Regions from separate parts of the Provencibacterium massiliense genome, predicted to be linked through region 1. Evidence: predicted binding sites of a transcription regulator. Region 1 holds the regulator's gene; the other holds the start of a gene.
What was found. Region 1 encodes LexA, which represses DNA repair genes until DNA is damaged. Its sites were predicted from a motif close to CNAACANNTGTTNG; they were not measured.
Positions count from the first base shown of each region.

Region 1 (15,657 bases):
ATCTCCCGCTCGATCAACCACGCCTCCTCGGTCAAGGAAATCTTCGAGACCTGCGACTTCATCACCCTGCATGTGCCCCAGACCCCCGAGACCAAGGGGATGATCAACACCGAGTCGATCAGCACCATGAAGCACGGGGTGCGCATCCTCAACTTCGCGCGCGGCGGGCTGGTGGTCAATGCCGACATCCTCGCCGCCATCGACGAGGGGAAGGTCGCCTGCTATGTCACCGACTTCCCGAGCGCCGAGCTGATCGGCCAGAAGAACGTGGTGGTCATTCCGCACCTGGGCGCCTCGACCCCCGAGTCGGAGGACAACTGTGCCACCATGGCCGCCGAGGAGCTGCGCGAATACCTGGAAAACGGGAACATCAAGAATTCGGTCAACCTGCCCTCCCTGTCGATGGAGCGCAGCGGCAAGGTACGCCTCGGGGTCATCCACCGCAACGTGCCCAACATGATCTCCCAGGTCACCCAGACGCTGTCGGACGCGCACATCAACATCGGGAACATGACCAATAAATCCCGCGGCGACTACGCCTATACCCTGGTGGACGCGGACAGCGACCTGCCCGCCGGACTGATCGACACCATGCAGAAGATCGAAGGCGTCATCCGGGTCACAATTTATTAACCCCTCCCGGGGGTTCCAAGGGGTGTGACACACCCCTTGGCAGAGGTTTGGAGACGGCGTCTCCAAGGTCTTTATTCGTCAAGGCCCGGAAGAGGGGAATCAAACGCTCCGGTGGAGCGTTTGAGGGGAGGAACCCAAGGGGGTTCCTCCCTTCTTTTCTTACACCCCAAAAGGGGAGGGAACGGCTTTTGCCGTTCCCTCCCCCTTTTATCCCTGATCCGCTCAGCCCTGGCCGGTCACGAGCCGCAGAAGCAGCTCGACGATCTTCTCCATCGACTGCACCGAAATATACTCGTAACGCCCGTGCATGTTGTGCCCGCCCGCGCAGATGTTCGGGCAGGGCAGTCCCATGTAGGACAGGCGCGAGCCGTCGGTCCCGCCGCGGGTCGGCTCGACGATCGGCGTGATCCCGAGCTCCACCATCGCGGCCTTTGCCGCCTCGATGAGCTCAAAATGCGGCTCGATCTTCTCGCGCATGTTGTAGTAGCTGTCCCGCAGCACCAGGTTCACCGTCCCGGCGCCGTACTTCTCGTTGAGGTAGTCGGCGATGGCTTGCAGGGTATGCTTGCGTTTTTCAAAGAGGCCCCGGTCGTGGTCCCGCACGATGTAGTGCAGCCGCGTGCGCTCCACCGACCCCTCGAAGCCCTCGAGGTGGTAAAAGCCCTCGTAACCCTCGGTAAAGGCGGGAGCCTCTTGGGGCGGGAGCATGCTATGAAATTCCATCCCGATCAGGATGGAATTTTTCATCTTGTGCTTGGCGCTGCCGGGATGGATGTTCACTCCGCTGATCTGCACCTTGGCATCGGCGGCGTTGAAGGTTTCAAAGCTCAGCTCCCCGAGCACCCCGCCGTCAACCGTGAAGGCGACATCCGCCCCAAAGGCTTTCACATCAAAGAAATCCGCCCCCCGGCCGACCTCCTCGTCGGGGGTGAAGGCGATTTTAAGCGGCCCGTGCGGAAGCTCGGGATGGGCCATCAGGATTTCGGCCAGCTGCATGATCTCGGCTACCCCGGCCTTGTCGTCCGATCCGAGGAGGGTGGTCCCGTCGGTCACGATCAAATCCTGTCCGACATACTGGCCCAGCGACTCGAACTCCTCCCGGCGCAGCACGATCCCCCGCTCACCGTTCAGCACGATGTCCCCTCCGTCGTAATCCTTTACGATCCTGGGCCTGATGTCCTCCCCCGAAATGTCGGGCGAGGTATCCATGTGGGCGATCAGTCCCAGCACCGGGCCCTTCCTCTTGACGGTGGCGGGGATGGTCCCCATCACATAGCCGTTGTCGTCCATGCGCGCGTCCGCGATCCCCAGCTCCTTCATCTCGCGCACCAGCTCCTCGCCCAGCGCCTTCTGCTTTTCGGTGCTGGGGAAGCAGTCCTGCTCGGGCAGGGACTGGGTGTCAAAGGAAATGTACTTCAAAAAACGCTCGGTCACATTGCTCACAGGAATCCGCCCCTTTCTAAAATCACTCAAGATACCGCAAAACCGCGACCACCTTGCCCAACACCGACATCTCGCTGACCAGGATCGGCTCCATCGTGCTGTTGCGCGGCTGCAGGCGGTAGTGCCCGTCCTCGCGGTAAAACTCCTTGACGGTGGCCTCGTCCTCGATGAGCGCCACCACAATGTCCCCATTTTCAGCCGAAGGGGTGCGCCGGGCGACGATGTAATCCCCGTCGAAGATCCCCGCCTCGATCATGCTCTCCCCCTTGATTTGCAGCGCAAAGAGCTCGTCGTGGGTGTAGCGCCCGGTCTCAAAGGAGATGTATTCCCCCGTCTCCTGTACCGCCAGGATGGGCGAGCCCGCCGTGACCACGCCGAGCATGGGCACGCGCAGCGTCTGGGTGCCCTGCCCGCCGGGATGGAGCACCCGGATGGAACGGTTCTTGGCGTTCTCGCGGCGGATATAGCCGCCCTGCTCGAGCTCGTTGAGATATTTGTGCACCGTAGAGGTGGATTTGATATGGAGCTTCTGGCAAATCTCCCGCACCGAGGGCGGGTATCCCTCATTGTCGATGTTCTCTACAATGAAGGCCAGCACCTGCCTGTGTATGTCGCCGATCGCGCCCATAAGACCCCTCCTTCGCTTTCTTGGCAATCGCCACTCTGTGGTTATTATAGCATACTCATGCGGCAAACGCAAACATATGTTTAAATTTTCTTTAAGCCTCCTAAAACGGATTGTTCAGAATTCATCGAATGTTATTTAAACGTTTATTCACAACGCTTTAACAAACAATTCCTGCAACCTTGTATAATAAAAGCATACCCGGTGGATATGAAGGACCTGCCGAAGGGAACGGATTATCCAAACGCTATGCCGCAGCGTTTCGGGTATTGCTCTACCCTCCTCAAAACACACCTCAAACAAAGAAAAAAGCCGCCATACGTATGGCGGCTTTTTTCTGTCCCGCGTCTTTTAAACGGCGCGGAGGCGTGCTATAATTTTTACATTGCCACTGGAAAGTTAAAAAAGGCCGGGAGGGGAAACGTTTGCGCCCCGACATAAGCTCCCGGGAAAGGAATGGTCATCAACATGTCCCATTTTGAAAAACAGCTGTCCACGCGCTCCATTTATGATGGACGGATCGTCCACCTGCGTACCGACACCGTCGAGCTGGAAAACGGCGAGCAGACGCTGCGCGAGGTGATCGACCATCCGGGCGGGGTGGGAATCGTCGCGCTCGACCGCGAGGACAACGTGCTGCTGGTACGGCAGTTTCGCTACCCCTTCTCGCAGGAGCTGCTGGAAATACCGGCGGGCAAGCTGGAACGCGGCGAGGACCACTACGTCTGCGGCCTGCGAGAGCTGCAGGAGGAGACCGGCTATTCGGCCAAGACCTTCCAGTATCTCGGCTGCCTCTACCCCACTCCGGCCTATCTGACCGAGATTACCCATCTCTACTACGCCCGCGACCTAACCGCCGGCGGACAGAAGCTGGATGAGGACGAATTTCTCAGCGTGCTGCGCCTTCCCTTCGCGCAGGCGGTGCAGATGGTGCTCGACGGCGGGATCCCCGACGCCAAAACCCAGGTCGGCCTGCTGCGGGTGGATGCCTTGCGCCGGCAGGGCAAACTCTGATTTGTGATTGGGTACAAAATATAGAAACCACGAAAGGCGGCTCTGTACACAGCCGCCTTTCGTGGTTTTTACATCCCCGCCTATTGGTATGGTTCACCTACACAAACCATACCAATAACTATAATATATTATCTTCCAAATGTTTGCAATTGGTTTTTCGAATTTATTTCTAAGTGTTTTTAACAAATATTAGTAATAATTTTTGGATATATCTCACAACCTTATCGCCAAGTTCGACCATTTTCTCCTGTGATTCGAGAAAATACCCCGGGTACGAACACCGCGCGAGGAAAATCATTCCTCCTCCGGGCCGAACAGCCAGAGCAGGAAGGTGACCACCATCGCCGCAGCCGAGACCGCGATGGCCGTTTTCCGCAGGATCTCCAACCGGGTCACCCGCAGGAAAGTCTGGGTGTGGAAGCCGTCGGTGACGATCTGGTCGAACTCGTCCTCGAACTCCTCGGTCGAGACCACAAGCGCCGGGCCGTACTTCGGGGCGATCACGTCCACCGACAGGTCCCGCTTCCCCCGCCCGGCCCTGTGCAGGGAACGCATGATATATCCGGCGGCATATTTCGCCGTGAGAGACACGGCCAGCATCGCCGCAGAAATTTTCATCAGCAGAATTCTTTTCTCTCCCAATGTCCGGCGCCCCCTTTCATTTTCTCTTCCTTCACTAACTTTGCCAAAAAGGATTAAGCCCATTCCCTTAGGCCCAAACTTTTATCGGGCAATTCGCCGCTGCTATTATAGTAACACAGGAGCGCGCATAAAATCAATGCGGACCGGATGAATTTATTGCGGCGGGAGAAAAAGTATGGTATACTCGAATTGGAAATTATTTCTTATTATCCGCTGCAAAAACCGGCGGCGGTAGAACAGGACTGCTAAGATGGACAAGCGTTTAAACGGGCGGGTCTGGCTGCTTGACGAGATTCGTGGGGTCGCGATCCTGCTGATGGTGCTTTACCACACCGGGTACGACCTGGTGGCCATCTTCGGGCTGGACTTTCCCTTCTTTTTTTCGCGGGGGCTCAACTTTGTGCGGGACCTGATGGCCGGTACCTTCATTCTCCTCGCCGGGTGCGCCTGCCGCTTTTCCCGCAACAACCTGCAGCGGGGACTGAGCGTCTTTCTGTTCGGTATGGCGATGACGGCGGTCACCCTGCTCATCATCCCCGAGCAGCGCATCCTCTTTGGGATTTTGCACCTGCTGGGGCTGTCGATGATCCTCTTTCCCTTCCTGCGGCGCGCGCTGGACAGGCTGCCGCCGCTATGGGGGTTCCTGCTCTTCGCCGCGCTGTTTTTGCTGCTCTTTCGCGTTCCGGCGGGACAGGTGCTCGGCCTGCCCCTGCCTAGCGCGCCGTATGAGCTGCGCTTTTTGTTCCCGCTAGGGTTCCCTGCCCCCGCCTTCTATTCCAGCGACTACTTCCCTATCGTCCCCTGGATGTTCCTCTTCTTTGCCGGGAGCTACGCCGGAATCCCCATCAAGGCAGGCAGGTTCCCTTCCTTCTTCTACCGCCAGCACAGCGAACCGCTGTGCTTTATCGGGCGGCACACCCTCTGGATTTACGTGCTGCACCAGCCGATCATCTACGGCTTGCTCAGCCTGATTTTTAACGTCCTTCTCGCATAACACGGTCAAAGGGGGAATTGGCCATCAAACGGATCATTCTGCTGCTCACGGCGGTCTTTCTGCTCTACAACCTCGAGGCGCACCTGCGCTTTGAGGTCAGCTTTCCCCTGCCTGAGCAAAGCGGCATCGAAATCTACAACCAGTTTCTCTCTTCGCTGCAGAGCGGGGTCATCCAAAAGCGCAGCACCATGCTGCGCAGCAAATACGACCTGGTCAACACTGAGGAGGAAAACATCCGCTTCTCCCGCGAGGGCGGGCGGCTCTATCTGACCTATCAGCACCGTTACCCCGCGGTGTTCTGGAGCTGGCCGACCCCCAATTACTACGACTCCGACCGGTATTATTACCAGCTCAAGGGGGACTGGTTTTACGACCGGTTCGGCTATTTCGACGACCAGGTCCGGCTCGGATATTTTTCCATCCCGCCCGAGGTGCTCGACGGGTTGAGCCTGACCAAGGACCTGGTCGAGCTGTCGGGGGACGGCTACCGGATCACCCTGGTGGCCGAGAATGAAAGCGGCAGCGTACACAATGAAATCGTCATGCAGGCGAGCGCCGATGGGATCATCCACCGGATTGTAATCAGCCAGTACGGCGATAAGCGGGACGGCGGCCAGCGCCCGCTGCTCGGCCGGCATACCATCCATTACAGCCATGTAAATCAGCAGGTCCCGATCAAAAAGCCGAAAGGCCTCAGCACCCGGATATAAAGCACGCCCCGGCCGCATGGCTGGGGCGCTTGTATGATAAGAATTTGACCGTTAGCATAGGTTGCTAACGGTCGTCTTTTTATCTGTTTTTGGAAGGAAACGCGAAAACCTTGCCGGTCCCCTCCGAATTTATCCTAATTATATCCTGTTCTGGAACGGATTTCAAGCCAAAACCTTAATTTTTGCTCTTTCCCCTCAGCCAAATGACCGAGAGCAACCTATGCTGTAGGTCAATTTATTTTGATTGAGGGGGCCATATCATGAAAAGGATCGTTATCGTTTGCACCGCCGTTTTGGCGCTTGCCGTATTGGGCGGCTTCACGCTGGGGGACAGCGGGGCGCGGGAGCATTACGCCGGGCTGCTCCGGGAGGGGATCATCACCGGGGCTGAATTTATGGTGGGCAGCATTTCTGCGGAAATGCAATTGCCGGCTGACGCCGGCGACCCACCTCATGGGGGGAATCATCCCCCCATGGACCCCCTAACTCTCCGAGGGGGGATAAGCGTGGGTGAGAGTGAGAAGGAGCCGCTTGACGATTTCGTCATCGGCGAAATCACCCAGGGCCGCGAGGCAGGTGAACCCGCGTGAGGATTCCTTCGCGCCGGGGCGCCGCCGCCATCTTTGCCATCCTCTTTTCGCTGAGCTTAGCAAGCCCAGCCTTGGCCGCCACCGTCGGAGAGTCGGGGGGAGTCTCCGGCGGGGCGGAAATAGAATACGAGCCCTCCCCGGTTCCCGGGGGGAGAACGGCCCGGGCGGCGCTGTTCTCCGCCGGGGCAGAGACGGAAGCGATCACCGTCAAGCTGGGCAATAACAATCCGGACCTGATCACCGGCTTCACCGTCGCCGCCGCCCCGGCGGGCAGCGGCGCGGCCCTCTATGGCGTGCGGCAGGGGGCGGGCTGGGACTATAAAATCCCGTTTGCTTCCCCGCCCCAGGAGGACACCGACTTCACCATCACCGTGACCTCCCAAAGCAGCGTCCCCGGCTTCCACGAGGCCGGGGTGAAGGAAACGGTGATGACCTACAACGCGATCAAGAGCCTGACGATCAGGAGCGGGGATACCGACGCGACCGGGAAAACCCTCTACCTGCAGACGAACAACGCCCAGGGGCGGCAGAGCGTGCAACTGACCGCCAGCAAGAATGGCAGCACAAGCAGTACCGGCCCGACCGGCCACCCCTACATGAAGGCGAACGGCTACGCCGAACAGGTCCTCTGGACGAGCAGCAACCCGTCCGTCGCGTCGGTGGACGCGACCGGGCTCGTCACCGCCCATACCGGCGGGACGGCGACCGTCACCGCCAGCGTCTACGGCGGCAAGGTGAAGGCCACCTGCACGGTCAACGTCTCGGCGGTGACGGGGGTGTCGCTGAGCCACACCGCCTATACCCTCTTCACCGGCGGCACAGCGGCCGAGACGCAGCTCACCCTCACCGCCGCCCTGACGGGCGGGGTATCCAGCGACGAGCTGGAATGGACGAACAGCAATCCCGGCGCTACCGCGATGACAGTCGCGGCGGACGGGCGCAGCGCCACCATCGACGCCAGCGGCAAGACGGCGGGCAGCACGACGATCACCGCCCACATCAAGGGGGCGCCGGACACAGCGCAATACAAGGCGAGCTGTACCGTCACGGTGGTGACGATTAACAGCCTCACCATGAATCCAACCGGCTACACCCTCTACATCCCGGGGCCGCCGCAGACGGTCCAGCTGACCGCGACGGTAACGCCCAACGCCGCCACGGTCTGGAGCAGCAGCAACCCGGCCGCCGCGACGGTCAACCAGACCGGGCTGGTGACAGCGGTCGCGCCGGGGAGCACGACCGTCACCGCGACGGTGGGCGGCAGGAGCGCCAACTGTGCCGTCACGGTCAAGGACAGGATCGCTGTCACCTCGGTGACAGTCAGCGGGAACAACAACCTGGTGCGCACCAGCGACAACCTCAGTCCCACCTCCCAGCTTTCTGCCACCACCGATCCCCCCAACGTCACTTTCCCGGCGGTGACCTGGGCGAAGACCGGCGGCAGCGCCGATATCAACATCAGCACCTCCGGGCTGGTGACCGCGACCGCGGCGGGCAGTGCCACCTTCACCGCCACTGTGGACGGAATAACCAGCGCACCCTACACCGTTACCGTGACCGACCAGAAGGTCACAGGCATCACCATTGCCCAAAAGTCGGTGGACAAGGGCGGTACGGTGCAGATGAGCGCCACCGTGAGCCCCGCGAACGCCCTCAACCGGAATATTACCTGGTCGCTGGCCTCGGGGAATGTGGCTTCCATCAGTGCTGCCGGCCTGGTCACCGGCGGGGTCGGCGGAAACGGCACCATCACTGTACGCGCCAGCGCCGCCGACGGCTCGGGCGTGTCGGGGACCGGGACGGTCACTGTTAATGGGTGTGAGCATGCCCTCTCAGCCGGCGGCTACGGCTCCGGGGCGGGAACTTCGGGGAAGCCTTGGATCGTGGCCAGCGCGGGACAGCTGCAACACGTCAACAGCCATTTGGCAGGACATTTCCGGCAGTCCGCCAACATCGACCTGTCCTCCTACGGGCAGTGGACCCCGATCGGGAATTTTGTTTCCGGCACCATCGACGCTCCCTTTACAGGACTTTACGATGGAAACGGAAAAATAATAACAGGTTGTAAAATCAACGGTGGCTTCCTACGCGGTTCATTATTCGGTTGTGTCAGCGGTTCGGGGGCAGGAGTAAAAAATTTATCCGCCCAAAATTTCACCATAAACGTTTCCAACGTAAACACCAGTGACACAAGCGCAGTCGTCAACTATTTGATGAATGGCGCCGTTGTCTCGGGGTGCCGGGTTCTCAATTCCACACTAACCTGCCATTATTCTGGAGCAAGCATCGTCGCTGCCATCTATGGAAATAGCCGGGTAGAAAATTGCTACGCTGACGACAATACAATTACAGGAACGAGTGTGGGTGGCATTACAAGCTGGATGCAGGAGAACGGAGCAATCAAAAATTGCTTCTCCTATTCCAATCGGCTAACCGCCAACGGTGGCGCGCTAGGTGGTATAGCAGCTCAAACCTTCAGCGGCTCTCCTGCCCTTTCCGGCAACTACTTCCTCAACTCCACCGCCTCCTACGGCGGCGGCAACCCCCTCACCAATACGGGCGCCACGCCGCTCGCCGCCGCAGCCTTCAAAAATTCCGCCAGCTTCTCCGGCTGGGACTTCTCCACCGTCTGGTACATGCCCGCGAACGGCAACTATCCCATGCTCCGTCACTTTACGCAATAATACCACAAAGCCCCGGCCTGTAAACAGGCCGGGGCTTCTTATTCTCTCTTAGAAGTTCTTATACCTGGAACGCGTCGTGCACGGCGTTGAGGGCCTTTAAGGAATCCTCCTCGTCAATCAGCACCGAGATTTTGATCTCGCTCGTCGAAATCATGTGGATGTTGATGTTCGCTTCGCTCAACGCCTCGAACATCTTGGCCGCGACGCCGGGATTGGCGACCATTCCCGAGCCGACGACCGACACCTTGGAAACCGTCTTGTCACAGGTGATCTGCTCGCAGCCGAGCACGTCCTTGATCTCCTCGAGCGCCTGCACCGCGATGTCGCTGTTCGAGCGGGAAACGGTGAAGGAAATATCCTTGGTCCCATGCCGTCCGATCGACTGCAGGATGATGTCCACGTTGATTTTGCGTGCGGCGAGCAGGGAAAATATCTTGAATGCGATACCCGGGACGTCCGGCACGCTGACGACCGAAACGCGCGCCACGTCGTTGTCCCTGGCAACGCCCCTGATTAACATTTTTTCCACCTTTATGACCTCCTTAACTTCGGTACCTGATTTCCTCTCGAGGCTCGAGAGCACTTCCAGCTTCACATTGTATTTTTTGGCCATCTCCACCGAACGGTTGTGCAGCACCTGCGCACCCAGCGAGGCCAGCTCGAGCATCTCGTCGTAGGTGATTTCGTCCAGCTTTCTGGCTGTTTTTACAAGGCGCGGGTCCGCGGTATAGACCCCGTCCACATCGGTGTAGATCTGGCACAGGTCCGCACCGAGCACCGCCGCCAGCGCAACCGCGCTGGTATCCGACCCGCCCCGGCCCAAGGTGGTGATATCGTCGTAACGGTTCAGGCCCTGGAAGCCCGCCACGATGACAATGTTATGTTTATCAAGCTCGTTTTGCACGCGCTCCTTGTCAATCCGGCGAATCCGCGCGTTGCCGTGGTTGGAGTCGGTCACAAAGCCCGCCTGCCAGCCCGACAGGGATACCACCGGGAATCCCATACCCTCGATCGCCATGGCCACCAGCGAGGCCGAAATCAGCTCCCCGGTGGAGAGCAGCATATCCATCTCCCGCTTGCTGGCCTTGGGGTTGATTTCCCCCGCCTTTTCGATCAGATCGTCGGTGGTGTCGCCCTGGGCGGAAACCACCACCACCACCTCGTTGCCCGCCTTGTATGTATCGGTGATGATCGAGGCGACGTTTCTGACTCTTTGGGCGTTCGCCACCGACGAGCCCCCAAACTTCTGTACGATTATTCCCATTCTCCTTGCCTCCAACTCTGTTCAAAGCCGCCATTGCGCCGCAACAGCCGGCCCGTCCTGATATATTGATCCGCTTCCCTATTATATGCCGCCCGGAAGCAAACCGTTTTTTGCCCAGTGCTAGTCAAGCTTGGTCGCGGCGCCCCGGTTGTCGATGGAAAGCATTTGCAGCCGCCAGCCGTCCATCCCCCTCTCACCCAGGCGGGCGTTGCACAAACTTTCAAAGTCGAAAAGATCCGTGTTCACAATGGACATCACCGTCGGCCCCGCGCCGCTGACGAACGAGGCGTAGGCCCCGAACTCGTAGGACATTTCGAAGATGTCCTTTGCCCCCTTGATCAGCGGCAGCCGGTAGGGCTGGTGGAGCCTGTCCGCGCAGGCGACCCGCAGGTTCTGGTAATCCCCCGAGTAGAGCGAAACGCTCATCAGCGCCGCGCGGGAGAGGTTATACACCGCGTCCTTATGCGAAATTTCCAGCGGGATGACCTTGCGCGCCTTGGAGGTGCGCAGCTCGAAGTCCGGGATAAAGGCCGCGAACATCAGATCGTCCTTGATGGTCTGCTTGACGTGGTAGACCTCCCCCTCCTCGATGGCGGCGGTCACCAGTCCCCCCAGCAGCGCTGGGGCCACGTTGTCCGGGTGCCCCTCGAGCTTTACCGCCATGCGCAGCAGCGCCTCGTCGTCCAGCGGGCGGCCCATCAGCTCGTTGCCAGCGCAGAGCCCCCCCACGATGCACGCCGACGAGCTGCCCAACCCCCTGGCCATCGGGATGTTGTTGGTCTGCAAAATCCGCAGCCCGGGCAGCTCGCGCCCGCAGACGTCGTAGAGATACTTCACCGTCTTGTAGACCAGGTTCTGCTCGTCCTGCGGGATTTTCACCGCGTCCGCCGAGGAGATTTCCACCCGGTCGTATTCCTCGACCTCGAGGTAGTTATAGAGCGTCAGCGCCAGGCCGAGGGCGTCAAACCCCGAACCGAGGTTGGCGCTGGTCGCCGGTATCTTGACCTTCACCATTTCTTTATGGCTCCCCTTTTCACTCAGTAATCCAGCGTGCGGATGCACGAGAGCACCTCGACGCCGTCGCTTTGCATCTGCCGGCGCGCCGCGGCGATCCGCCGCTCGGTCATCTCCTCGGTGACGAAGGCGAACTCGTCGTCGTGCTCGCCGCCCCGGTGCAAGGTCCTGATGTTGCCGAAGCAGCTGACCGCCGTCTCCTTGGCGTGCACCCCCCGGCAGCGCACATAGACGCCAGCCGGGTAGTCCTCGTAGTTTCCGACCGTGTCAGCCTGCGAATCGGTCCAGCGCAGCGACTCGATGGTCCCCTGCGCCTTGGCGCAGTCGATGATGTCCCCCATCACCGCCGAGGCGGTGGGCAGCTTGCCCGCGCCCTTGCCGTAGAAGACCACGTCCCCGGTCGCGTCCGCGCGCACCAAAATGCCGTTGAAGACGTCGTCCACCGTCGAGAGCTGGCTCTCATGCGAGATCAGCGCCGGGGAGACCATCACCATCAGCTTGCCGCTCTCCAGGCGCTTGGCGCGGCCGATCAGCTTGATCACCCCGCCCCAGTCCTCGGCGTACTGCACGTCCTCCAAGGTCACCTTCGTGATCCCCTCGGTGTGCACCTCCTGCGGGTAGACGTGCTTGCCGTAGGCGAGGGAGGCCAGGATGCAGATCTTGCGGCAGGCGTCCTGCCCCTCGACGTCGGCGGTGGGGTCCTTTTCTGCGTAGCCCAGTTTCTGCGCCAGCGCCAAGGCGTCCGAGAAGGACATCGACTCGCGGATCATCTTGGTGAGGATGAAGTTGGTGGTGCCGTTCAAAATCCCGGCGATCTCGTCGATCTGGTTGGCGGCCAGGCACATGTGCAGCGGGCGGATGATCGGTATCCCGCCGCCGACGCTGGCCTCGAACAGGTAGTTGACCCCATGCTCATGCGCCAGGGCGAGCAGCTCGGCCCCCTTCTGGGCGACGAGCTCCTTGTTCGAGGTGACCACGCTCTTGCCAGCGCAAAGCAGCGCCTTGGAATAGGAAAACGCGGGCTCGAGCCCGCCCATCACCTCGGCGACGATCTCCACCTCGGGATCCTTTAGAATCGTGTCGAAGTCGTGGATGACCCGGTCCGCGTAAGGACTGTCTGGAAAGTCGCGCAGATCGAGGATGTACTTGACCACGATCTCATCCCCGGCGCGGCCGCAAATGCTTTCCTTGTTCTTGTCGCAGAGCTCGACGACCCCCGAGCCGACGACCCCAAACCCCATAACCGCTATCTTTTTCATATCGAATCGACCTCGTTTCCTGTAGTGAGTGTCCAATTTATAAGTTATAAGTCAGATGTTGGTCGCGCGGACCACGCCGTCGAGGGACTGCATCATGGCGATGAGCTCATCCACCGATACCCGCCCGCTGTCCAGGCGCACGGCCAGCGAGACCGGCGCCACCCCGTCCACCGGGATGTTCTGGTTGACGGTGATGATGTTCGCCCCCGCCTTATACAGCTGGGTGAGCAGGTTGGAGAGCACCCCCGGTTCATCCTCCAGCGTGACGTAGAGGGTGGTCACGCTGTTTTGCAGGTGTTCGTCAAACCGGTGCACAAAGTCCTTGTACTTGTAATAGGCGCTGCGGGAAATCCCCGCCATGCGCGCGGCCTGGGAGGAGTTCTGCGCCTTCCCCTGCGCGATCAGCTGCTTTGCCCGCACCACACGCACAAAAATGTCGGGCGCGATGGTGGAATCAATCAGCAAATATTTCGGTGTTTCACTCATAAGTCCGCCTCCCAGAAACGTTTGTCCTGCCAATGGATACAATCTTACCATGCCACGGTTTCAACTACAATTGGCAAAATGGCCAAATATTCGCTTTTGTTCCGCCAATTCTTTCGCATACTCTAGGATACGCCGGATTGCTTTCTATTGCGACATCTTCTTAAAAATTTGTTTGTATGGCAAGGCCCCCTGTCTCTCCTTAAGAGACAGGGGGCCCGTTTGATTGGCTTACAGAGCGATCCTTCTGCCCGCGCATTCCCCGAGGAAAACTCCCAGGAGGCAGAGCAGCACGCTGCTCACCGCATAGGCCGTACCGAGCAGCGCTTTTCCGCCTTCAAAGAGGCGCAGCGCCTCGAGCGAGAAGGTGGAAAAGGTGGTGAACCCGCCGCAGACCCCGCTCTTCCAGAAGAGCATGCCGTTTTGGGAGAGCCTGCCACTCATTCCCACCACCAGGCCGATCAGCAGCGCGCCGCCGAGGTTGGTCAACAGGGTGAGCACCGGGAACTCTCCGCGCACCGGCAGCAGGCTGATCAGATACCGGCAGACGGCGCCCAGCGCGCCCCCAAGGCCGACGAGCAACAATTTTGTCATCATTTTATTCATCTCGCACTTTTGACGTACTGCGCCACCCCGCAGGCCTTGCCCTCGCGCAGGTAGAGCCTTGGCACCCGCTTGCCGATCAGGCAGACGATCTCATAATTGAAAGTGCTGCCCGCGCAAAGCGCCATCTGCTCGACCGTGACCGCGCAGGCGCCGTCCCGGCCGATGACGGTCACCTCGTCCCCGGCGCAGACCCCGTCGACCCCGGTGACGTCGAGCATCAGCTGGTCCATACAGACCCGGCCGATCACCGGCACCTCCTGACCGCGCACCAGCATGGTCCCCTTGGAGGAGAGCGCGCGGTGGTAGCCGTCGGCGTAGCCGATGGGCACGGTGGCGATCGTGGTCTCCTCCCCGGTGGTGTAGATCCTCCCGTAGCTGATATCCCGCCCGGCGGGGACCTTCTTGACCATCGATACGATGGTCTTGAGCTGCATGACCGGGTGCAGGTCGGCCTTCCCCGCGCAGCAGCCGTCCGGCAACAGCCCGTAGAGGATCAGCCCCGGGCGGACCATGTCGAGATGCATCTCGGGGAAGCGCAGGGTACCGGCGCTGTTGCAGCAATGCCGGATTTTGAAGGTGATCCCCCGGCTTGCGAGCTCCCCGCACACCGCCTGAAAGCGCGCGAACTGAGCGCGGGTATAGCCGTCCGAGGCCGGGTCGTCGGCCGCCGAAAAGTGGGTGAAGATCCCCTCGCAGCGAAGGCTTTCATAGCCATAGACCCGCTCGACCTCATCGGCGCAGCAGAGAGGATCGAACCCGTCGAACCCGATCCGGCCCATGCCGGTGTCGATCTTGATATGTACATCCACCTGCACCCCCAGGCTCTTGGCGCTTTGCTGCAGCTCGAGGGCGTACTCGGGAGAGAAAACCGTCTGGGTGACGCGGTATTTCGCCAGCTGGCCTGCCAGCTCGGGCGGGGTGGTTCCGAAGATCAGAATGGGGCTCTTAATCCCCCCCTCGCGCAAGGAGAGCGCCTCGTCGAGGTTGGAGACCCCGAACCAGTTGACCCCGCACTCCTCCATCTCACGCGCGCACCAGCGGTCCCCGTGCCCGTAGGCGTCCGCCTTGACCACGCCGAGGAGCATGCAGTCCTCCCGCAGCAGGGCGCGGATCTCGGCCAGATTGTGCCGCAGCGCATCGAGGTCGATCTGCGCCCAGGTGCGCCGAAGAAAATCAGTCATTGTCTCGCTTCCTTCTCTGCCATTTGGAAATGAAAAGATTCAGTGCAATCACATTGCACGCCACCGAAAGCACCAGGGTGAGGGTGATCAACACGGAAAGGGTGCTGTGAAAGAGCAGCAGCAGGTAGCCCAGCAGCAAGCCGGCCCCCAGTGCCAGGAAAATCCAAGCCAAATATTTTTTCACGTCAGGCTCCTTCGTATCATTTGATGACCCGTCCATCGACAGGACGGGCAAAGTACTGGTTATAAATATTATAATAGCCGCTTCGTGGCTATTATACCACGAACGCAAAACGTAAGTGGTATAATTGGCCATCGCCGTAGGCGGGCCACAGAAATATATAATAGCCGCTTCGTGGCTATTATACCGCGAACGCAAAGCGTAAATGGTATAATTGGCCATTGCCGTAGGCGGGCTACAGAAATATATAATAGCCGCTTCGTGGCTATTATACCACGAACGCAAAGCGTAAGTGGTATAATTGGCCATCGCCGTAGGCGGGCTACAGAAATAT
Region 1 is NZ_FWCH01000012.1:1,383,462-1,399,118, forward strand. It holds gene B5477_RS11685 (phosphoglycerate dehydrogenase) at 1-633, shown strand, start outside; gene pepT (peptidase T) at 856-2,076, opposite strand; gene lexA (transcriptional repressor LexA) at 2,099-2,704, opposite strand; gene B5477_RS11700 (NUDIX domain-containing protein) at 3,170-3,715, shown strand; gene B5477_RS11705 (hypothetical protein) at 4,010-4,357, opposite strand; gene B5477_RS11710 (heparan-alpha-glucosaminide N-acetyltransferase) at 4,608-5,351, shown strand; gene B5477_RS11715 (hypothetical protein) at 5,369-6,061, shown strand; gene B5477_RS11720 (hypothetical protein) at 6,322-6,651, shown strand; gene B5477_RS11725 (Ig-like domain-containing protein) at 6,648-9,335, shown strand; gene B5477_RS11730 (aspartate kinase) at 9,394-10,599, opposite strand; gene thrB (homoserine kinase) at 10,720-11,613, opposite strand; gene B5477_RS11740 (homoserine dehydrogenase) at 11,637-12,872, opposite strand; gene B5477_RS11745 (ACT domain-containing protein) at 12,924-13,358, opposite strand; gene B5477_RS11750 (fluoride efflux transporter FluC) at 13,587-13,952, opposite strand; gene alr (alanine racemase) at 13,958-15,142, opposite strand; gene B5477_RS11760 (hypothetical protein) at 15,135-15,326, opposite strand.

Region 2 (15,657 bases), on a different contig from region 1:
GGCGTTCGACAACCGGCCCTTAAATTTCGATGAATTCTGCGGGAAGCTAAATCAAATCGTCTATGTTTCGGCCACCCCGGCCGAGTACGAGCGCAGCCGCTCGACCCAGCTGGTGCGCCAGGTCATCCGCCCGACCGGGCTTCTGGACCCCGAGGTGGAGGTGCGCCCCATCGAGGGGCAGATCGACGACCTGCTTTCCGAAATCAACCTGCGCGTGGAGAAAAAGGAGCGGGTGCTCATCACCACCCTCACCAAGAAGATGGCCGAGAACCTGACCGACTATCTGCACAACATGGGCGTCAAGGTGCGCTACATGCACCACGACGTGGACACCATCGAACGCATGGAGATCATCCGCGATTTGAGACTGGGCGAGTTCGACGCGCTGGTGGGAATCAACCTCCTGCGCGAGGGGCTCGACATCCCCGAGGTATCCCTCGTCGCCATCCTCGACGCGGACAAGGAAGGATTCCTGCGCTCGGAGACCTCCCTGGTGCAGACCATCGGGCGCGCGGCCAGAAACGCCGGCGGCAAGGTCATCATGTATGCCGACGAGGTCACCCGCTCGATGGAGGCGGCCATCACCGAGACGCAGAAGCGCCGCGAGCTCCAGCAGCGCTACAACGAGGAGCACGGGATCGTGCCCAAGACCATCATCAAGGACGTGCGCGAGATCCTGGAGATCAGCAAGAAGGAGGACACCGACCAGAAGTCCATCAAGAAGATGTCCCGCGCCGAGCGTGAGGATACCATCCGCAAGCTGACTTCGCAGATGCGCCAGGCCGCGCAGCTGCTGGAATTCGAGCAGGCGGCCTTCCTGCGCGACAAGATCGAAAAGCTGCGCCAGTCGCTGGAGGACCGGGCGCCAAAGCTCCCCCGCGGCAAGAAGCAGTAGCCTGCTGCGGCAGGGATTGCGGTTTATGAAACGGGAAGGTCTCCCCTCCCCAATCCACGAAAATTGGCTTTGCGAATTGCGGCAAGCAAGGCTTTGCGTTTTTCCTCGCTACGCTGGCTGTCTACAAATTCGGACAGCCATTCTTTTTGCTGGACAAGGGTTTCTTCTGCAGTCGTACTTTTCTCTTTTTGAGATATAAATGCATCGATATCTTCCCCCTTTGCCAGGTTTAAAAAGTAAATACTCAAAATACGGTTCCCGGTCGCTATTGCCAGAAAACACAGGCGAATAAGCCCTTCGACATTTTTTAGCATCATCGCTGCCAGCTCGTCCTCCCCGCACCACTCAAGAAACATCTCCAGTTGGCGTCCTAATTCCATGTTCCATTGTTTTTTTAAGCTCTCTTTCATATAATTTTTCCTTTCTTCAGTTTTGTGACTATCTAGTGACAATAACAGCACTTTTTTTCATTATACTCAATATAAAAGTTTCTATTAAGTCACAAAACTGGAGGAGTTTCCATGCAAATGATTCTGCAGGACCTGCCATTGGGCCGGAATATCCGGACAATCCGGCTTTCAAAAGAAATGACTCAAAAGGAAGTTGCCGAGAAGCTGCAGCTCATGGGAAGCCTGATCTCCCGTACCACCCTGGCCAATATCGAAAGCGGCCGTCGGAACATCAAAGCAAGCGATCTAAAAGCCTTAAAAATACTTTTTGCGGTGGACTATTCAGAATTCTTCAAAGATTGAATCGCAATCAGTAAAAATCAAACGAAGGGAAGCGCGCACATGCTGGGTGAAGTGATCAACGCGCTGGGAATCCTGCTCGGCGGCGCCATCGGGCTGCTGGTGGGCAGAAAAATGAACGAAGGGGTGCAGACGGGGCTCTCGAAGGCCCTGGGCCTCTCGGTGCTGGTGGTGGGGCTAAACGGCGTCATCAGCAACATGTTTACCGTCGAGGGCGGCAAGCCGCAAAGCGCGGGCGAGCTGCTGCTCGTCTGCTCTCTCGCCATCGGCACTCTCGCGGGCGAGGCGCTGCGGCTGGAGGAGAGGATCACCGCCTTCAGCCGCAGGATCGAAGGGCGCTTTCGCATGAGCGGCTTCACCGCCGGGTTCGTCAGCGCCTCCACCCTCTTCTGCGTGGGGGCGATGGGGGTGGTCGGCTCGTTAAGTGCCGGGCTGACCGGAGATATCTCGATTTTGGTGACCAAGTCCCTGATGGACATGGCCTTTTCGGTGGTACTCGCCGGGAGCCTGGGCAGCGGGGTGCTCGCCTCGGCGGTGCCGGTCTTCCTCTACCAGGGGGCCATCTGCCTGCTGGCGGGCCAGCTGCGCAGCGTGTTGGTGGGGGAGCTGTTGCGGGACATCAGCGTGACCGGCTTCGCACTGATCATCTGTATCGGCCTCAACTACGCGGCCGACGCCAAAATCCGGGTGGCCAACATGCTGCCGGCCCTTCTGGTACCGCCGCTGTGGCATGTCATCCGGGGAATCCTCCCATTATAGAAAGGAGCAACCGATTTGATCCGTAACATTGTATTTGACCTGGGCCAGGTGCTGGTTACCTTTTCGCCCGAATATATCGTGCGCCGCTGCGCGCCCGATCTCCCCGAGGAGGATGTGCGCCTCCTGGTGGAGCGGGTGGTGCGCGATCCCGAATGGATTAAACTGGACAGCGGCGAAGCGAGCGAGGAGGAGCTGATCCCGGTGTTCTGCCGGCGGCTCCCCGAGCGCTTACATAACGGGATCGCCGCGCTGCTGCGCGGATGGATCAATTGCCTGCTTCCGATCGGGGAAATGCAAGCGCTGGCCCAAAGCCTCGGCGAGGCGGGCTACCGGCGGTACCTGCTCTCCAACGTGTCCCACCGTTTCTGGGCGATCAAGGAGCAGATTCCCCCGCTCGACGGCTATCTCGTCTCAGCCGACGAGCGGCTGATAAAGCCCGACCCGGCGATCTATCAGCGGCTGTTTGAGCGTTTTTCACTGGATCCCGGGGAGTGCTTCTTCATCGACGACCGGGAGGAGAACATCGATGCGGCCAGGGCCTGCGGAATGGATGGGTTCGTCTTTACGGGCGATGTGGCGGCGCTGAAAGAGGCCCTGCGCCAGGCGGGGGTTGTACTTTAGCAGGCACCATCGGCGCCTTGGACCCTTTAGAATCCCTTTAAAGTCCCGAAGCAAAGCAAAACAGGGTATGTATCAATCATTGATACATACCCTGTTACAATTTTGTTTCAATGTCTGCATGCTCAGTGTCTGCACGTTCAGTGCTTATACAGCGTGTCGATCCGGTGGGCGAGCACCCCCAGCGAGTCGTTCGGCTCAATGGTGAACTTCAGCTCCACGATCTTGCGTCCCCGCGCCACCGTCTCATAAGTCACATAGATGTCGCTGTACTTGTTGATCTCCCCCACCGCCATCTCCAGCACCTTGACCCGGAAATCCTTGAAGTTTATGTAGTTCTGCGCGTCCAGCCGCTCCTTGAGCTCGTCCACCCCGACCGACATCTTCCCCAGGTACGAATAACTCTTCATCAGCTCGTAAAGGCGGATGCTGTACTTCGACTTGAAGGAGAGCACATTGATCAGGTGATAGGAGGTGAACTGCTTCTTGAGCTCCAGCAAAAACGGCCGCATGTCCTCGCAGATGCGCAGGGTAATGGTCCCCTGCTTGCGGTTGTAGCGGCAGGTGGACAGCCAGGAAAGCAGGATCTCCTCATGGTCGTTGATCCGCACAAAGAAGCTCTTATCGCGCAGCTTCTTGGTGACCTCCTTGAGGTAGCTGTAGCTGCTGTCCGGCGTGATGTCGCAGATGTCGCAGAACTCCTTGATCGAAAATTCGTAGGTCTGAAATTCCCGGTCGTCGATCCCGATCTTGGAGATCAGGTATAAGATCACCTTCTGCTCCTGCAGCGTCAGCGAATAGCGCGTCTTCTGGATCAGCACATTCGCCTTGGTGACCTTGTAATTGCGGCTCTCCTCGATGTCCAGCGCCCGCCGGTCCAGATAGCCGCCCTCCTGGCCCCAGGCCTCGAGCAGCTCCCGTTTCACCCGCGGGTCGCTGGTCACCGGACGCCGCTGTTCCTCTTTTACCAAAACCCCCACCCCAATGCGCGAATATATGTTCTCATTTTAAGTATATCCGACATTGGGACTTTTGTCAAGGGTGTGTCCCAATTATTTTTCCCGGTCTCCCTCCCCTTGCGGTTCCCGGTATCAAAGCAGCTCCCCGGCGGTGCAGCCGAGCGCACAACACAGCCTCGCCAGGATGGCCAGATCGACCCACTGGACCTCCCCTTTACAGTATACGTTGAGCTGGCTGCGCTGCATAAGCGCAAGGTGCGCAAGCCGGTTTTTGCTGATCCCGGCCCGGCGCAGCACCTCCTCGATCCTGATTTCGACCTGCCCGTAGTCCTCGTCACGACTGAAATATAATGCCGTCATTACAGTCACTCCAATGTCTCGTTTTCTGTTATTAGTATGGCATATCTGGGTCTGCAGGTGTTTCTGTAAGTACTTTTAAGTACTAGAAAAATTTTATCCTAATCAAACTATTTATCCTCTTTTCCACAATGATACCACACCAGAAGCCCAAACCAGGACTTCGCCACAAAACAATGGCATTTAAAAAGCCCCCACCGTGTTTGGTGGGGGCTTTTCTTTCTGTTAAGGCAGCCGCTCCAAAAATCCGACAAACGAATGGTACGGAAAAACCCCGTGGAAGCCGTTGGTCCCGTCGTACATCCCGAACACCTGGTAACAGAAGGTCGCCACCAGTACTGCGCCGACCACGCACCAGTAATAGACCTGCTGCAGGGCGACCGTCTCCTTCATGGCGCCGAACTGCCGCGAAAGGCTTTTGAGCTTTGGGCTCTTGCCGCCGAGCGAGCGCGCCTGGCGCAGCTCCTCCCGAAGGCTTTGATATTTCTCCATCATCGCATTGTCCGGCGCGAAGGTCTCGCAGGCCATCGGCACCGCCAGCAGCACGAAGATATAGACATATAGCGAGAAGCGCTCCAGCACAAAATGCTTGGTGATAAACAACCAGATCAAGAAGCTGTAGAGCATCATATTGACCATCAGTCCGCCGTCGGGGTACCGTTCGGTAACCTTTTTCTGGGTGCACAGCGCCAGCAGCAGGATCAGCGCCGGGACGATCAGAAAATGGAACCCGAACCCCAGCTCGAGGTATATTTTCCCTTTGTACTGGGTATAGATATAATCGGTGATAAAGTCGATGATATAACCGCTGGTGACGTAGAGCGCCAGCGCCAGCCCCGCGTAGGTGCCCAGCACCCATTTTTTGAGCGGGATATAGCAGACCAGCAGGATGGGCAGCATGATAATGGCACTCTTGTGGAAGGTGCAGGCCAGCAGGATCACTCCGGCATAGCACAGCGCGGCCGGAATCTTGCGCCTGCGCAGCAGCGGGAAGCCAAGCAGCAGGATGGCCACCGCCAGATTCTGGCGCACAAAGTTCATGGTGCCATAGAAGAAGGTCAACGTGACATACAGCCAGGTGGACAACCACACGTTCGGGCTGTAACGGTAAATGAACCAGGCGACCGGCACTAGGCAAAGCAGCGCCATCACAGCATAGAGAAAGACGGTATCCATGCTGATCAAGGAGAGCAGCTTGCACAGTAGCACATAACCCTTTTCCTCGGGCATGGCCCAGAGCTGCGATACGGGAGTCGCCCCGATCCGCTGATAGATTTCGATGTATGTATCGTAGTCGTTGCCGATCCCCTGCCGCAGGGCCGCCAGCAGGAAGAGGGCCCCGAAGGTGACGGCAAGATAGCAAAGTTTCTTTTTAGGCGTCGGCTTATGTATGCACAGCGGCCAGGCCAATGCAAGGATCAACACAAGATTGAGGATGTAAATGAGCAAGATGGTTCCTCCAGTCTATCTTTCTTCCCACAGGGCGCGAAGCACTCCTGTTTATTATACACCCCTTCCCCTTTTACTGGCAAGCCGCCACGGCAAATTTTACCCCCAACCATTCCCCACCTTTGTAAAGGCTCCGCCCTTCCACACAGTTGGCCGGTCAAAGCCTCCTGCTGTGATGCCTCTCCTCTTTACAGTATGTTTTCCACCAGATTTCACCGTCTCTCTGCACAAATACCACTTTGGATTTTACGGCAGATTCGCTAAAATCCGAGTGTTTTTTTTATTTTGTGTGAAAAATAAACCTTGCGCGTACAACAATCCCGTCCCAATAGAACCTCTTCCCCCTTTTTTCTACAACTCCATTTTCTCCTGGTTTTCTGATTTTGGCCCGTGTCTACTCCATCCCAGAGCCAAAACCGCTCCCTTTGGCCTGAAAGCCGCCTAAAAACAGCGCCACCAAAAAAGTCCCAATAGGATCGCCCTCCGCAAACGGCTTGTCCATCGTGGTTTGCTGTAAACGACACCAAGGAAGTCTCAATAAAGTCTGCTCTCCCCTCCCCTTCCGCTGGGCTGCCGGCTATTTCTTACAACACCAGAAAAGTCCCAATGCTTTTTTATCAGGACACCAAAAAGGTCCCAATAAAAAACGGCTTTCCAGGCCGTTTACACCATATCCGTCCCAATATGGATTCTTCCTTATCCCTCGCGGCACCAGAGAAGTCCCAATAAAACTCCCGCCCTTTCCCACCAGAAAAGTCCCATTCCGTTTACCCGGTTATCCCCCAAAAAAGTTTTCAACACCATGCTTGTCCCAATTCAACAACAGAAACCGCCTAGCTAACACCAAAAAAGTCCGCGACAGCACCAGAAAAGTCCGCAAAAGGGCCCGGGAACGGCTTGTAAAAGCCGATCTCGAGCCCTTAAATAATAAAATAATTAAAAAGAGATAGAAAAGAAAGAGGTATCTTTCTTCCGCCCTTTTATAAATCGGTGGAAAGGTTTTGCTCTCCCTCCAGAATCTCATCCAACGCACAGCTGAGCAGAAAATCCACAAATTCCGCTTTCTTCATCCCTGACATCTTGGTTACCAGTGCAATCTTCTCAATGGTCGATTCCCGCAGGTGATAGGCCTGCCGTTTGACGATGTCGGTGTCATAGTAGATAGTCGAGTACTTGCGCCCTCCGATGATGATATTGCGCTCGGTCGAGACCAGCCGCTGCTTGGGGCGGCTGGCGGTTTCCACCGGCCTGGTAGGGCCGATCGCCCCAACGGGGGCGGCTGCTCCGGCAGGCTCAGTGGGCCCGGTCGCACCAGTGGCGCCGACCGGACCGGCAGTTTCCGCCACAGCGGCGGTTTCATCAGACGGGTATTCGGGTTCCTCCCCTGCCACCGGGGTGGAAACGAAGGCGGAGATCGCCCGGCTCATCCGGTCCTTTTGGACCCGGTCCTGCAGGGACGTGCGTTTAGCCGGCATAGTCGATTACCTCCTTTGCAAAGTCGAGATAGGCCTGCGCGCCGGCGAAGGAGTCCCCGGCATAGTCGAAGATGGACTGGCTGCTTAAACAGCTGTCCGAGAAGCGGATCGAGCGCTTGACCATCGTCTTAAAGGTGGGATAGCTCTTCTTGAGCTCCTCGATCACCTCGGCGTGGTGGCTGGTGCGCGGGTCATACATGGTGATCAGCACCCCCATGAATTTGAGCTTGCCGTTGAAGGAGACCACCTGGTTGATGGTCGAGGTGAGGATCTCCAGCCCGCGCAGCGCCAGATAGGTCGGCTCGCTGGGCGAGATGACGTAGTCCGAGGCGATCAGGCTGTTGACGGTGAGCACCCCGAGCGAGGGGGAGTTGTCGATGACGATGTAGTCATAGCCCTCCACAACGGGGGCCAGCTTGTCCGAGAGGATGAATTCCCGGCCGATCTTGCCCACGATTTCGACCTCGGCGGCGGACAGGTCGATTGAAGCGGGAATGATGTCGATCCCTTCGATGGGCGAATTCATCAGCGCATCCTTGGCCTCGCAATGGTTGGTGAGCACATCGTAGATCGATTTTTTGAGCTCCAGCGGCTCGAGCCCGCAATAGATGGTCAGCGAGCTCTGCGGGTCGAGATCAATCATCAGCACCCGCTTTCCCAGCCGTGAGAGCGCGCAGGAGAGATTGAAGGCGGTGGTGGTCTTGGCCACACCTCCCTTGTTGTTTACAATGGAAATAACCTTACCCATAATGAGGACCCTTCCCTTCTGAAATTGGAGCACAAGTTTTGAGGCAATATAATTAACAGAAAGCGAAACATAATATGTTACATTCTAATTTGAAACATAAATTGTGTGTGATTTATTATATATTATTGTATCATAATTCACACAGAATTTGCAATAGTTTTTGATTATAATTATGATATAAAATTAGATCAAAAAATAGAATCAAAATATGTATCTAAATTGATACAAAATAAATATATAATTTGTTACAGATTAAGTTTCAATACTTGTGCTGGGGGTGAGCCTGTCCAGTATCCATTATAACGCATAAGAAGGCCAAAAGCTGTAGAAATGCGAGCGAAGAGGTTGACAAAAGAAGCAAAAGCCATGCGAAGAAAAGAAAAAGAACAGGAAACGAACCGGGAAACAAAAATAGAAACAGATAATTATCATAAATCAGAAACATAATTTGAAACAAAAAAATAATATGAAATGTTACAAAAAATGAATCAAATAAAAAGACACATAATTTGTAACAATAAATTATCAAAATTTATTGTTGATACTGTAACAAAAATTGTTCTAAAAATTAAAACAAATAATGTGTTATATTAGTTGTTTAGAATAATAAGAATAAAAAACACCTCATGCAACACAAAGTGTTGCATGAGGTGTTACAGATATTACAGCAATTTTGGTAGCACCGAGCGATACATTTTAAAGGCTCCAGGCAGGGCATAGACCTCCTCAACCTCCTGTAAGCTGGCCCAGACATAATCCTGCGGCAGCAGGATGGGGGAAGGGAGGGTGACAAGATACCCGGTCATCCGCCACTCGAGATGGGTAAAGATATGCTTTGCCTCGCCCAGGGGGGAAAGCGCGCAGCCAGAGAGCTCGTATTCCTCCAGCGACGCCTGAAGTTGGGAGAGGGTGGGCGCCCCTTCAAAATTCGGCAGTTCCCAAAGCCCGCCCAGCAGCCCGCCGGGAGCGCGGCGGTGGAGCAGCACCCTTCCTTCATGGCACAAGAGCAACACGGTGCGCGCCTCGATTTTGCGTGGAGCCTTTGGGGGCTTATAGGGGAGCTCGCTCCAGAGCCCGAGACGGAAGCCCTCGCAGCTCTCCCGCACCGGACAGCAAAGGCACTGCGGCTCGCCGTTCGGCAGGCAGACCATCGCCCCCAGCTCCATCAGCGCCTGGGTGAAGTCCCGCGCCCGGCCCTCGGGGTAAATGGTCTTGAGCAGCCCTGCCCATTCCCGCTTGAGGGCGGGGGCGGTGACATCCCGCTTATCGGCACAAACTCTCGAGAGGACGCGCAGCACGTTGCCGTCCACGGCGGGAAAGGGCAGGTTAAAGGCGATCGAGAGGACCGCCCCGGCGGTATAGTCGCCGATCCCGGGCAGGGCGCGCAGCTGCCCATACCGGCGCGGGAATTCCCCGCCGTACTGCTCCATAATCATCTGCGCGGCGCGCTGCAGGTTGCGTACCCGGCTGTAGTACCCGAGACCCTCCCAGAGCTTGCTGAGCGCCTCGGGGTCTGCCCCGGCCAGGGAGGCGACATCGGGCAGCGCCGCCAAAAAGCGTTCAAAGTAAGGCAGCACCGCCGAGACCCGTGTTTGCTGGAGCATGATTTCACTCACCCAGACCCGGTAGGGGGTGGGCTCCTCCCGCCAGGGGAGGACCCGTGCGCTGCGCTCGTACCAACGCAGCAGCGGCAGGCAGAAGCGCGAGAGCCATTCCTCACGGGAGCTTTGCGCGTTTAGCGCGTTTTGTTCCATCCGGCATCCCTCCATTCTAGCGAAGACTTTGCAGCAGCGAGAGACGGTCGGGCGCCGGCAGGTCCCCGCCAAGGTGGTATAAAAACACCCCGCCGAAGCCCTCGAGCGCCGCGAAGGCGGCCTTGTCCCGCGCGAGGGCCGGGGAATTATAATAGGCCCCGTCCGCTTCATTTTGGGCATAGCTGAGGGCCGCGTCCCGGTAGAGCGGCCAGCTGGCGCTTCCATCCAGCGGCCGGCCGTAGGTCGGGATGCCAAGACAGAGCTGTGCAGGGGCGAAGCCCGCCCCGCGCGCCTTGGCGGCCGCTTCGTAGGCCGCCAGATAGGTGGAATGCCGCCCGCCGTCGTCGAACTGGTCGTAGGCCATCAAATTGAGCGTCGGCAGCGCCGCCACCGCCTCGGAGCTGAGATATTGGCAGTCCCCGGGATAGAGGGCGGCGCTGAGCAGAAGCCCGCGCTCCTCCAGGGCCTTTGCCGCCTCGGTGATCAGCGCGCTGTAGAAGGCCCACTCCGACTCATCCTTCGGGGTCTCCCAGTCGAAGTCGATCCCGTCAAGGCCGTACTCCTCACAGTGGGCGATCAGCGAGCGGATCAGCGCGCTGCGGCGCTCGGGGGTCGCGACGCTCTCCCCGGCGCTCCCGGCGCGCACCAGCTCTCTTGCGGGATAGAAGGTGCTTAAAATCTTGGGTCCGTCCTCCCCGGCATACTCCTTCAGGGCGGCGAGCAGGGCGGGGTAGTTTTGATCAATCACCTGCACCTCGCCCTGTGCGTCCCAGCAGGTGCCGGTGATGAGCGTCACCTGCCGCAGCAGCGCCAGGCTCTCCCGGTATTCTCCGAGGGCCTGTGGCTTAGTGGAGGCGGGCAGATAGGCCGAGGCGGGCAGGCCCTGTTCCAGCAGCCCGAAGGCGGTTTCATCGAGACATACCCCCTCCTCGAGCGGGGTGACGGTGAGGGTAAACCTGTCCGCCTCAGTGTCGTCAAAACGGCAGATGATCCCGCCGGTCAGGCCCTCTTTGGGCAGGGGGGAGGAAGATTCCGTATTCGCGTCGTAGAGCACCTGGCCCCCGGCCTCCACCTTGATTTGGCAGCGCCCGATCGGGGAGACGCGCAGGAAATTGAGCGCCGTCCCCGGCGCGAAGGTGAAGCTGAAGGTGCTCTCCTGCGGGATTTGCAGGAAGGTGCCGTAGTAGCTGTCAAATAGAGGCTCGAGGTCCACCCTCTGCGGTCCCAGAACAGAGAGCGGGGCGGGGTAGGGCCCCTGCGGGCGCGAAGATTGCAAAGCCTGCGCGGGTTCCTGTATATCCGCTTCGGAAGAAGCGGCAGGGGAGGACGCGGCGGGCGGGGGAGGGGACTCCTCTCCCTTTCCGCAGCCGCTCAGCAGCAGCGCGGCCGAAAGGAACGCCGCGAGCACACGGGATACACGGTACGCGCGGTACATCAGAGCGCGCTCCCGTCGTCCCGCGCGAGGATGCCGAGCACCGTCCGGGCTGAGAGCAAGCCGGCGTGGCTGATCAGATTGTCATAGCTCTCGTTGGCGTTTTCGTCCGCGCAGTCGGACATGGCCCGGATCACGAGGAAGGGGCAGTCGTTCACCAGCGCCGCATGGGCGACGGCGGCGCCCTCCATCTCGCAGCAGAGAGGCCGATACTTTGCGATTAGCTCCCGCTTCATCTGCGAGCTCTCCACAAAGTGGTCCCCGGTGAGCACCCGCCCATGGTGCACCAGCACGGGGGCGCCGTCCGGCTTCTGGAGCACTTCGGCGGCTTTGATGGCGCGCCCGGCCAAAATGGCGTTCGCCTCATAGACGGTGGTGAAGGGGTAATACTTATGATAGATCGGGGCGTCGATGTCGTAGCGGGTGACGTCCTTTGAGATTACCAGGTCTAGCACCTGTACTCCCTCGCCCAGGGCCCCGGCAATCCCGGTGTTGATCACCGCCGTGGCGCCGAACTCGCGGATCACGATATTCGTGCAGATGGCGGCGTTGAGGGTCCCGATCGAGCATTTGCAGAGCACGGCCTGCCGTCCCCCGAGCTCGCCGCGGTAGATGGTGGTGCCGCAGCAGGCCTTGCTTTCATGGACCTCGGTGCGCTCGAGCAGGGGCAGCAGCTCCTCGTCGAGGGCCGCGATGATGCCGTAAATCATCAGGATAGCTCCTTTTTTATCGAATTTAGAAGGATTATAGCATGTTTGCCCGCTTTTTACAAACTTTGCCCTTACCCAAAAAAGGCAGGAAAACCTTCTAAAAGAACTCGAAGTGTTCAAAGAACGCAAGGCGTTCTTAAATTGTCTTGAGCGAACGCTCAAGACAATTGACTTCTAAAAAGATTATGCTATAATCAGAAACGAAAGTATGTTCGCTGTTGGGAGGCATTTTTTTGGCGACTGATAAAATTGTAATAAAGGGCGCGCGGGTACACAATCTGAAAAATATCGACGTGACCATCCCGCGCGATAAGCTGATCGTTTTCACCGGGCTGTCGGGGTCGGGCAAATCCTCGCTGGCGTTCGACACCATCTATGCCGACGGGCAGCGCCGGTATGTCGAAAGCCTCTCCTCCTACGCCCGGATGTTCCTCGGGCAGATGGACAAGCCCGACGTGGACCAGATCGAGGGGCTGTCGCCCGCCATTTCGATCGACCAGAAGACCACCTCGAAAAACCCGCGCTCCACCGTGGGCACGGTTACCGAGATTTACGACTATCTGCGGCTGCTCTATGCGCGGGTGGGCGTGCCGCACTGCCCGGTCTGCGGGCGCCAGATCAAGCAGCAGACGGTGGACCAGATGGTGGACCAGGTGCTTTCGCTGCCCGGGGGGACCAAGATCCAGGTGATGGCCCCGGTGGTGAGGGGTAAGAAGGGCGAGCACACCAAGGAGCTCGACCGCGCCAGGCGCGGCGGCTATGTGCGCGCGCGGATCGACGGGAACATGTACGAATTAAGCGAAGAGATCAAGCTGCAAAAGAATTTCAAGCACAACATCGACATCGTGGTGGACCGGCTGGTGGTCAAGGAGACGATCCGCACCCGGCTGGCCGATTCGATCGAGACCTGCCTTTCGCTGACCGGCTCGCTGGTGCTGGTGGATGTGCAGGATGGGGAGGAGATGCTCTTCTCCCAGTCCTTTGCCTGCCCCGAGCACGGAATCAGCATCGAGGAACTAAACCCCCGCATGTTTTCCTTTAACAACCCCTTCGGCGCCTGCCCCAAGTGCACGGGGCTGGGCACCTTCATGCAGGTGGACCCCGATCTCATTATCCCCAAAAAGGAGCTTTCGATCCGCGAGGGCGCGATCAAGGCCAGCGGCTGGTACTACGCACCCGACTCGATGAGCGCGATGTACTACGAGGGCCTGGCCGAGGCGTACGGCTTTTCGCTGGACGTGCCGGTGCGCGAGCTGCCGAAGAAAGCGCTGGACGTGCTGCTCTACGGCACAGGCGGAAAGAAATTCAAGGTGGTACGCGGCAGCGGGGCGATGACCGGGGAATATATGACCGACTTCGAGGGGATCGTCAACAACCTGGAGAGGCGTTTTCGCGAGACCAACAGCAACTGGATGCGCGAGGAGATCACCTCGGTGATGACCGCGGTGCCCTGCCCCGAATGCGGCGGGCGGCGGCTCAAAAAGGAGTCGCTCTCGGTGCTGATCGGGGAGCGTAACATCACCGAGCTGTGCGATTTGTCGGTGGTGGGGATCCTCGACTTCTTTGAGCACCAACATTTTACCGAGCATGAGATGCGCATTGCCGACCAGATTTTAAAGGAGATCCGTGAGCGGCTGGGCTTCCTGCGCAGCGTCGGGCTTGGGTACCTCACCCTCTCGCGCTCGAGCGCGACCCTCTCGGGCGGCGAGAGCCAGCGTATCCGCCTGGCAACCCAGATCGGTTCTTCCCTGGTGGGGGTGCTCTATATCCTGGACGAGCCCTCGATCGGGCTGCACCAGCGGGACAACGACAAGCTGATCGCCACCCTGAAACGGCTGCGGGACATCGGCAACACCCTGATCGTGGTGGAGCACGACGAGGACACCATGCGCCAGGCGGACTGGATTTTGGACATCGGCCCAGGCGCCGGGGTACATGGGGGAGAGGTGGTCGCCCAAGGGACGGTGGAGGACATCATGGCCTGCAAGGAGTCGCTGACCGGCCAGTACCTCTCGGGCGCGCGCAAGGTCGAGGTGCCGGCCACCCGCCGCACAGGCAGCGGCAACACCCTGGAAATCCTGGGGGCCGAGCAGAACAATCTGCAAAAGATCAATGTGAAGATCCCGCTCGGCACCTTCACGGCGGTGACCGGCGTTTCCGGCTCGGGCAAGAGCACCCTGGTCAACGAAATCTTATACAAACACTTAGCGAAGTATTTGAACGGCGCCAAGGGCAAGGCCGGGAAGTTCCGTGAAATCAAGGGGCTTGAGCACCTGGACAAGATCATCGACATCGACCAGTCGCCTATCGGGCGCACCCCGCGCTCCAACCCCGCGACCTATACCGGGGTCTTTAACGACATCCGCGAGCTGTTCGCCCAAACCGCCGACGCCAAGGCCCGGGGCTACACGGCCTCCCGCTTTTCCTTCAACACCAAGGGCGGGCGGTGCGAGGCCTGCGAGGGCGACGGGATCATCAAGATCGAGATGCACTTCCTGCCCGACATCTTCGTCCCCTGCGAGGTGTGCGGCGGCAGCCGCTACAACCGGGAGACGCTCGAGATCAAATACAAGGGGAAGAACATCTACGACGTGCTGGAGATGACGGTGGAGGAGGCGCTCGAGTTCTTCGGCCCGCTGCCCAAGATCCGGCGCAAGCTGCAAACCATCGTGGACGTGGGGCTCGGATACGTCAAGCTCGGCCAGCCGGCGACCACCCTGTCGGGCGGCGAGGCGCAGCGGGTGAAGCTGGCCACCGAGCTGGCCAAGGTTTCCACCGGGAGGACCATCTATGTGCTGGACGAGCCGACCACCGGGCTGCATACCTACGACGTGCACAAGCTCATCGGGGTGCTCCAGTCGCTGGTGGACGCCGGGAACACGGTGGTGGTGATCGAGCACAATCTGGATGTCATTAAAACCGCCGACCATGTGATCGACCTCGGGCCCGAGGGGGGAGACGAGGGCGGTAGGGTGGTGGCCACCGGCACCCCCGAAAAGGTGGCGGCCTGCAAGCGCTCCTATACCGGGCAGTACCTCAAAAAAATGCTGTAATCCAAAAAGCGCCCCGCAGCTTTATAAGCCGCGGGGCGCTGGCATGCTGCCGGGATCAGATGGTGCGGTCGGTGACCTCCACCCTTGTGATGATGTCGCGCAGCCGCTCACCGTCGACGACGTATTCGAGCGCTTCGTCCGGGGTGTCGTACCACCCCTCGGTCGCCTCGGGATTGTCGATCAGGACTTGGGTGATTAAAATTTGAATGGGGGAGTCCGGCGTTTTTTGGAGCTTTGAAAAGATGCCAAAGGTCTTGTCCTTCCAAACAAATTCGATTTCTGCCCCACATTGTACGCTCCATTTAAACTCGCTGATGGTTTTAAAGCGGTTGTCCTCCAAACGCTGTTCCTCGGATCGGTTGTCCGGCACGAATGTGATCATATCGTCCATAGTCTTTAACCCTCCATATTTTTTAAATACCGGAGCGCCGTCCGGATAATTAATCGGCGGCTCTAGGTCTGGAAAGCCCTTAGACCAATCTATGATGTGGTCGTGGGGATCAGTATGTTTTGCTGGATTACCGTGAACCGAATGATGTCTTTCTATAATCGCCTTGCCGCCTTCTCCTATTTTGGTTTCTCTGTGATAGCCTCCTCCTCTTCCGCCTGTCTGAGATTGTTTTATCTCACCCGGTTTACCCACAAAACGTTCGTCATCCGGTTTCGCAGGCGTCCACCTGCCGCCGTGGGCGCTGCCCA
Region 2 is NZ_FWCH01000007.1:81,555-97,211, reverse strand. It holds gene uvrB (excinuclease ABC subunit UvrB) at 1-895, shown strand, start outside; gene B5477_RS00760 (hypothetical protein) at 919-1,305, opposite strand; gene B5477_RS00755 (helix-turn-helix domain-containing protein) at 1,417-1,647, shown strand; gene B5477_RS00750 (DUF554 domain-containing protein) at 1,687-2,403, shown strand; gene B5477_RS00745 (HAD family hydrolase) at 2,419-3,024, shown strand; gene B5477_RS00740 (replication initiation protein) at 3,162-3,992, opposite strand; gene B5477_RS00735 (helix-turn-helix domain-containing protein) at 4,113-4,340, opposite strand; gene B5477_RS00730 (EpsG family protein) at 4,563-5,786, opposite strand; gene B5477_RS00725 (hypothetical protein) at 6,767-7,261, opposite strand; gene B5477_RS00720 (ParA family protein) at 7,251-8,009, opposite strand; gene mutY (A/G-specific adenine glycosylase) at 8,672-9,763, opposite strand; gene B5477_RS00710 (glycoside hydrolase family 18 protein) at 9,780-11,198, opposite strand; gene B5477_RS00705 (5'-methylthioadenosine/adenosylhomocysteine nucleosidase) at 11,198-11,905, opposite strand; gene uvrA (excinuclease ABC subunit UvrA) at 12,139-14,958, shown strand; gene B5477_RS00695 (DUF4417 domain-containing protein) at 15,014-15,657, opposite strand, start outside.
Region 2: a site for LexA is predicted at 12,107-12,120, ahead of uvrA (excinuclease ABC subunit UvrA). Genes of this name have one in related genera too.